One region of the Streptomyces sp. NPDC026062 genome, then DNA from elsewhere that is predicted to be linked to it. Evidence: riboswitches for the same ligand, from Rfam matches in the RefSeq annotation. Region 1 holds a riboswitch; the other holds the start of a gene.
What was found. Region 1 has a riboswitch for cyclic di-AMP ahead of ACZ4LX_RS28010 (M23 family metallopeptidase). Riboswitches for the same ligand answer to the same signal wherever they lie in the genome.
Positions count from the first base shown of each region.

Region 2: another riboswitch for cyclic di-AMP. It lies ahead of ACZ4LX_RS13380 (C40 family peptidase); the one in region 1 lies ahead of ACZ4LX_RS28010 (M23 family metallopeptidase).

Region 1 covers NZ_JBVHOQ010000035.1:67,156-70,460, reverse strand. Annotated here, with positions in the region: gene ACZ4LX_RS28020 (PrsW family intramembrane metalloprotease) at 1-53, shown strand, start outside; gene ACZ4LX_RS28015 (aldo/keto reductase) at 101-1,045, opposite strand; gene ACZ4LX_RS28010 (M23 family metallopeptidase) at 1,312-2,481, opposite strand; cyclic di-AMP (ydaO/yuaA leader) riboswitch at 2,493-2,646, opposite strand; gene ACZ4LX_RS28005 (PP2C family protein-serine/threonine phosphatase) at 2,862-3,305, opposite strand, start outside.
Region 2 covers NZ_JBVHOQ010000012.1:16,634-19,938, reverse strand. Annotated here, with positions in the region: gene ACZ4LX_RS13390 (ATP-dependent Clp protease proteolytic subunit) at 32-667, shown strand; gene ACZ4LX_RS13385 (hypothetical protein) at 675-983, shown strand; cyclic di-AMP (ydaO/yuaA leader) riboswitch at 1,311-1,482, shown strand; gene ACZ4LX_RS13380 (C40 family peptidase) at 1,486-1,959, shown strand; gene ACZ4LX_RS13375 (LysE family translocator) at 2,159-2,806, opposite strand; gene ACZ4LX_RS13370 (LysR family transcriptional regulator) at 2,879-3,305, shown strand, end outside.

The DNA of each region.
Region 1 (3,305 bases):
CGCCGCACACCAACCCTGGGTACGACCGGCCGTGGCACGGACCACAGGGTTGAGACCGGCCGGCCCCGCCACAGGTTGAGGGCAGACCGCCCGGCCGGTCTCAGGCAGAGGCTTCGGTGAGGCCTGCCAGCTCCTGGTCCGTCAGCCGCAGTCCGGCGACGGCCACCAGCGCGGGAAGCTGCTCGACCGTACGGGCCGAGGCGATCGGCGCGGCGACGGTCGGCCGGGCGGCCAGCCACGCCAGCGCCACGGTCGCGATCTCCGCGTCCCGCTCCTGCGCCACCTTGTCGAGCGCGGCAAGCACCTTCTGTCCGCGCTCCGACTCCAGGTGCGTGCCGGCGCTCCCGGCGCGGGCGCTCTCCACGGCCGTCCCCGTGCGGTACTTGCCGGTGAGGAACCCGGAGGCGAGGGCGAAGTACGGGACGGCGGCGAGCCCGGCGTCGGCGGCGGTGTCCTGGAGCTCGCCCTCGTACGTGTCCCGGGAGACCAGGTTGTAGTGGGGCTGGAGAGCCACGTAACGGGCGAGTCCCTCGCGCTCGGAGAAGTCCAGCGAGGCGCGGAGCCGCTGGGGACTGATGTTGGAAGCGGCGATCTCGCGGACCTTGCCCTCCTTCACCAGCTGGTCGAGGGCGGTGATGATCTCCTCGACGGGGACCGTCTCGTCGTCGAAGTGCGTGTAGTAGAGGTCGATGTGGTCGGTGCCGAGCCGACGCAGCGACTCCTCGGCGGCGGCCTTGATGGTGGTGGCGGAGAGCCCCTTGTACGCGGGGTGGGCGCCGACCTTGGTGGCCACGACGATGTCGGAGCGATTGCCGCGCGCGGCGAGCCACTTGCCGATGAGGGCCTCCGACTCACCGCCCTCGTTGCCGGGGACCCAGGCCGAGTAGGAGTCGGCCGTGTCGACGAAGTTGCCGCCGGCCGCCGCGTACGCGTCGAGAACAGCGAAGGACTGAGCCTCGTCGGCGGTCCAGCCGAAGACGTTGCCCCCGAGTGCGAGCGGGAAGACCTGAAGGCCGGAGGAGCCGAGCTTGCGGAGAGAAGTCATGGGGGGAACAACCGCATCCACGGGCTTCACTATTCCGTGGCCTGTACATCTGGCCACGGCCCGCACATCAGACCGTGGCTCCTGCGTCTGCCCCCTCGCCCCTGTGTCGGCCCCCTCGCCCGTGTGTCGGCCCCCGGCCCCTGGCCCGTGCGCCCGAACGGACCCGGCGGGCGGGTGCGGACAGACCGGCAGCCCTGACGTCGGGGGGTGAGCGTCAGGGCTGCCGGGGTTTCGATGGGCCGGACGACCGGCGTGGGCAAACGGTGTCAGATCGTCAGACCCCGGGCCCGCAGCCAGGGAGCCGGGTCGATGCCGGTGCCGTCCGGGGTGTGGACCTCCAGGTGGAGGTGGGGGCCGGTCACGTTGCCGGTCGCGCCGACGCGCCCGATGGTGTCGCCGGTCGTGACCTTCTGACCGATGCTGACATCGATCGAGGACTGGTGGCAGAACCACAGCTCCGTGCCGTCCTCCAGCTCCAGGACCGTGCGGTAGCCGTAGGAACCGGAGTAGCCGGCCGACTTGACGGTGCCGGTGTGGATGGCCTTGATCGGCGTACCGGTCGGCGCCGCGAAGTCGAGACCCGTGTGGTAGCCGGAGGACCACATCGAACCGGCCTCGCCGAAGGTCGAGGTGATCGTGTACGAGGAGGTGGGGATGGCGTAACTGGCGGCGAGCTTGGCAAGCCGCAGCGCCTCCGCCTTCTTCGCCGCCTCCTCCGCCGCCTTCTTCTTCTCGGCGGCGACCTTGGCCTCGGCAGCGTCCTGCTGCTTCTTCGCCTCCGCGGCGGCCTTCTCTGCCGCGGCCTTCTCGGCGGCGGCCTTGACCTCGGCGTCGGCGGCGTCCTGCTGCTGCTCGGCCTGCTGGAGGATGCGCGCGCGGAGGGCTTCGCCCGCGTCGGTGGTGCCCTGCTCCGCCTCGGCGGTGGTGATGCCCGCGGTGCTCAGCGGAGCAGCGGCGACCGCGGCCTCGGCCTTCTCCTCGGGAGTCTCGGACTTGCTCGAGAACAGTGCGCCGACGCCCGGAAGGGACTTGGCGTCGGGGAGATTGTCCGAGATGGAATCGGGCAGAGAGATGGAGACCGGCGGCTTGCTCTGAGCGGTGGCCATGCCACCCGCACCGACGGCCGCGATGACGCCGACACCGAGGACGGTGGAGCTACGGGCCAGACCATTGCGCTGCTTGGCGACGCGGTGCTTGCCGCGCACGGGACGGACGGAGTCCTCGGTGGGATTCCATTCCTCCCAGCTCCTGTCGGGCCCGGAGTCGTCGGCGCGGAAGTCGTTTCCGAAGCCGCTGCCCCGATCGGTCCCGTAATCGGCGGCGTAGGCGGCCCCGTACTCCGTACCGGCAACCGTGCCGGGCCGGGCCGCGAAGTCATCGCCGTACTCGGACACGAACCGGGAGGGAGCTTCGGGGGCAGGCTTGTTGGACGCCACGGGGGCGCACTCCTTTCCTTCCTTCTCGCCTACCGGGTTAGCTGACGGGTTCGGAGCAGGAAGGTCTCCTACGGGTTCCTCCGTCTCATCACAAGACAGAGATGCCCGATTCACCCCATGTAGGTGGTTCCCCGGTTCCCTTGCGGAATTCGGCGCTCGCACACGGTGCCGCCACTGACGGCGGCTGGGACAACCGCGCTGCGTTATCGAACGTTAATAGACACCGGGCTCCGATTCCAAGCTGTTCCCGCTGATCGTTCAGGTCTTTGGCCTGGACTTTACGGGACACAACCGGGTGGAAACGGACGAGTTGATCAGCCTCCGGTAACCATCCGCTTTCTGACGTTGCGTCAAATGTTATGCGGAGGGGTGTCTTTCGACTACGGACGGTGGTATCGCTCCCGACTGCCTTCACCGCGCCCGGCCCGGGGCTCCGCGCCCGGCTTCCCGCCACCTCTCAGACCGACGATCTTCACAGTCGTGCGCCGGCCGGGCTGCCCCTCGACCGGCCGGCCGACGGCGAGCAGCGCCATGTCGTCCGTCGACTCACCGCCCGTATGCAGCCGCACGTCATCGGTCAGCGCGGAAAGCAGCTCCTCGGGCCCGGGGAAGATCCGTCCCCGCAGCCGCTCGGCGGGGTCGTAGAAGACACCTTCGGCGTTACGGGCCTCGGAGAGGCCGTCCGTATAGAGGAGGAGCGTCGCCCCCGCGGGCAGGTCCCACACGTCGACCCGGTCCGGCCACACCCCCAGATCCATCCCCAGCGGCAGCGCGGGCACCGAGGGGCCGAGCACCTCCAGCACCCCGTCCATGTGCAGCAGCAG
Region 2 (3,305 bases), on a different contig from region 1:
GCCTCCGCGCACCCGGAGGAGAGGCCCCGCCATGCACCGCCCCGCCGCCCGTCATGTCCTGCCCGAGTTCACCGAGCGCACCTCCCAGGGAACCCGCACGCTCGACCCGTACTCCAAACTGCTGGCCGAACGGGTCGTGTTCCTCGGAACCCCGGTGGACGAGACGGCGGCCAACGATCTGATCGCGCAGTTCATGTATCTGGAACACAACGCGCCCGACCGGCCGATCTCGCTGTACATCAACTCCCCCGGCGGCACGTTCGGCGCGATGACCGCCGTCTACGACACGATGGCGTTCCTCACCTGCGAGGTGGAGACCTACTGCCTCGGCCAGGCGGGGGCCGTCGCGGCCGTGCTGCTCGCGGCCGGAGCCCCGGGCGCGAGGCACGCGCTGCCGGGCGCCCGAGTGGTGGTACGGCAGCCCGAACTCACCGAGCCGGTACAGGGTCAGCCGTCCGACCTGGAGATCGAGGCGCGGGAACTGGCCCGCATGCGCGAGACCATGACCGGCATGCTGGCCCGTCACACCGGCCGCCCCGTCCCGCAGATCAACGCCGACACCGAGCGCGACCTCATCCTCGATGCCGAGGGCGCCAAGGACTACGGGCTGGTCGACCACATCATCCGGAACCGTCCGCTGCCGCAGTCCTCGCGCCCGGAGCGGTGAACTTCCGATGCCGCCACCGGAGTTCCCGCCGCTGCCCGCCCTGACCCGCGCGGAGGGCGAGTTCATCGACCGTTACCTGCAAGTCCTCGACCAGGTGGGCCGGATCAATCCGGCCCACGGCGGCGACACCTACGGGGCGCTGCGTGCCGCCCAGGCGCTCGCCTCCTACTCATCCGCACTTCGGGACGCGCTCACACTGATGCATGAGCGCGGCGAATCGCAGATCCACGCAGCCACGTTGACCCGGGCCCTGCGCGTCCTGGACGGCGAACGGCGCTCCCGTCGGGTCACCATCCCGCCCGCCCCGCCGAGTTGATCAGCACGCTGCCGCGACACGCCCGACGCGGCGACCGAATTATCTCGCTCGTTCGGCGTAGACGTTACTTCGCACGAGGGACAACTCGATTTGCGCTTTCGAGGTGGAAGACGGGCGAAATCTCCCCTTCCGCCGCTGGTGCGGCACCGGTCGACAAGTTCCGGAGGTGCACTCAGGACCACCTGTCCACCCGAACGGGTCAGCCGTGACGAGCCTCACATATCGCCGTTTCACCTCGGAAATCGGGCACTCGGTGAGTCAAGATCCCTGGGACGACAAGCCCCCGCCACCGCGGCGGGGCGGTCCGGGCGGACGCCGAGTCCTGCCGCCGTCCGGATGCCTGGTCGACAGGAGTGGATCGGCAGGAGTGGAGGACCCGAGCACAACGGGCCGACCGGACTTCCGGGCGGTCCTCGGGGTGAAGCCGCGACAGCGGCCGGGCAACTTCGCCAGCCCGAACCCGACAGGTCATCCTTCACAGGCGGCTGACGAAGGGTTGCGCATGAGTGCGCAGGTTCATGTCCCGTCTCTGCTCGCCCGGGCCACGACGGCCTCGGCCCTGACTCTCGCCGCTGTCGGCGGCACGCTGTTCGTTCCCGGCGCCGTGACCGAGGCCCAGGCAGCGACACATTCGATGAAGGCCCTCAACATCGCCGCGTCGAAACGGGGGGCGCCCTACCGGTGGGGCGCCACGGGGCCCAGCCGGTTCGACTGTTCCGGGCTGACGCTCTACTCGTTCAAGAAGGCGGGCAAGAAGCTCCCGCGTACGGCCCAGCAGCAGTACAACAAGACCCGCCACATCTCGTCCTCCCAACGGCAGCGCGGCGATCTGGTCTTCTTCCACTCCGGCCGCAGCATCTACCACGTCGGCATCTACGCCGGCAGCGGCAAGATCTGGCACTCGCCCAAGACCGGGGCCGTGGTCCGCCTGGAAAGGATCTGGACGAAGAGCGTCTACTACGGCCGGGTCCGCTGAAGCCCCTCCTCGGTCCGCTGCGACGGTCAGGGACCGGCCCCTGACCCCTCTTCCAGGCTGCGGCGGACGGGTCTGCCGAGGCCTTTCCCGGGTCCGCGGGGGACAGGCCCGATGAGGACAGGTCCACAGAGGCCCCGCACCGGTCCGCCACGCAGGGGCGGGGCCCGCCAGAGTACCCGCCCCCGCTCAAGCTCACGCGTCAGCGCAGCAGCGGACCGGTCACCAGGACCAGCCCCAGCGCGGTGAGTGCCGCGCCGCTGCCGCCCTCGACCACCCGGGCGGTACGCGGCCGGCGCAGCCACCGGCCCAGGCGGTCCACCAGAAGCGCCACGGCCGGGAACCAGATCAGCGCCAGCAGCACGACGATCGTGGCCAGCAGCAGCGTTCGGGGCAGGGGCGCGGCCCCGGCCGGCACGAACTGTGGCAGAAGGCTGAGGAAGAGCACGGGCGCCTTGGGATTCAGCGCGTTGGTGAGGAAGCCCTGGCCCAGCGCCCGCCCGGTTCCCTTCGCGGCCCGCCCGCCACCCGCCTCGTCCGGCCCGCTCTCCGGCCCCTGACCGCTGCGGCGCCGGGCCGCGCACAAGGCGCTGATGCCCAGGTAGAGCACATACGCGCCGCCCAGCAGCTGGATGGTCCGGAACAGCACCGGCACCGCCACCAGCACGGCCGCCAGACCGGCGACGGCCAGCGCGGTGTGGACGAGGAGACCCCCGGCGACCCCGAGAGCCGTCGCCACCCCCGCCGACCGTGAGGCGAGGGCGTTGCGTACGACGACGGTGAAGTCCGCGCCGGGCAGCGCGACCATTCCGGCGGCGACCCCGACGAAGGCGGTCAGCTGTGCGTCCATGACTCCACCCTGGCCCCCTGGAGCCTTTAGCGTGTACTTGCAATCTTCTGGGTCTGCCAAAAGGAATGCTTTATGTACGACGCGACGCGGCTCGCGGCGCTGGTGGCGGTCGCCGAGGCCGGATCGATCACCCGGGCCGCCGCCCGACTGGGGTACACGGCTCCCGCGCTCTCCCAGCAGCTCGCCAAGCTGGAGCGCGAGGCGGGGGCGGCGTTGCTGGTGCGCCATCACCGCGGTGCCCGGCTCACGGCGGCGGGTGAACTGCTGGCCGGGCGCGCGCGGCGGGTCCTCGACGAGATGGACCGGGCCCGCCACGAGCTGGCGCGTCTCGCCGGGCTCTCCGGCGGGCGTGTGCGGGTCGGCACCTTCACCACGGCGGGCATCCACCTGCTGCCGCCGGTGCTGAGCGCGTTCCGCCGTGCGCACCCGGATGTGGAGCTGGTCGTCACCGAGTACGAACCGCCGGACGGGGTGGCCGCGGTGGCGGCGGGCGAGGTGG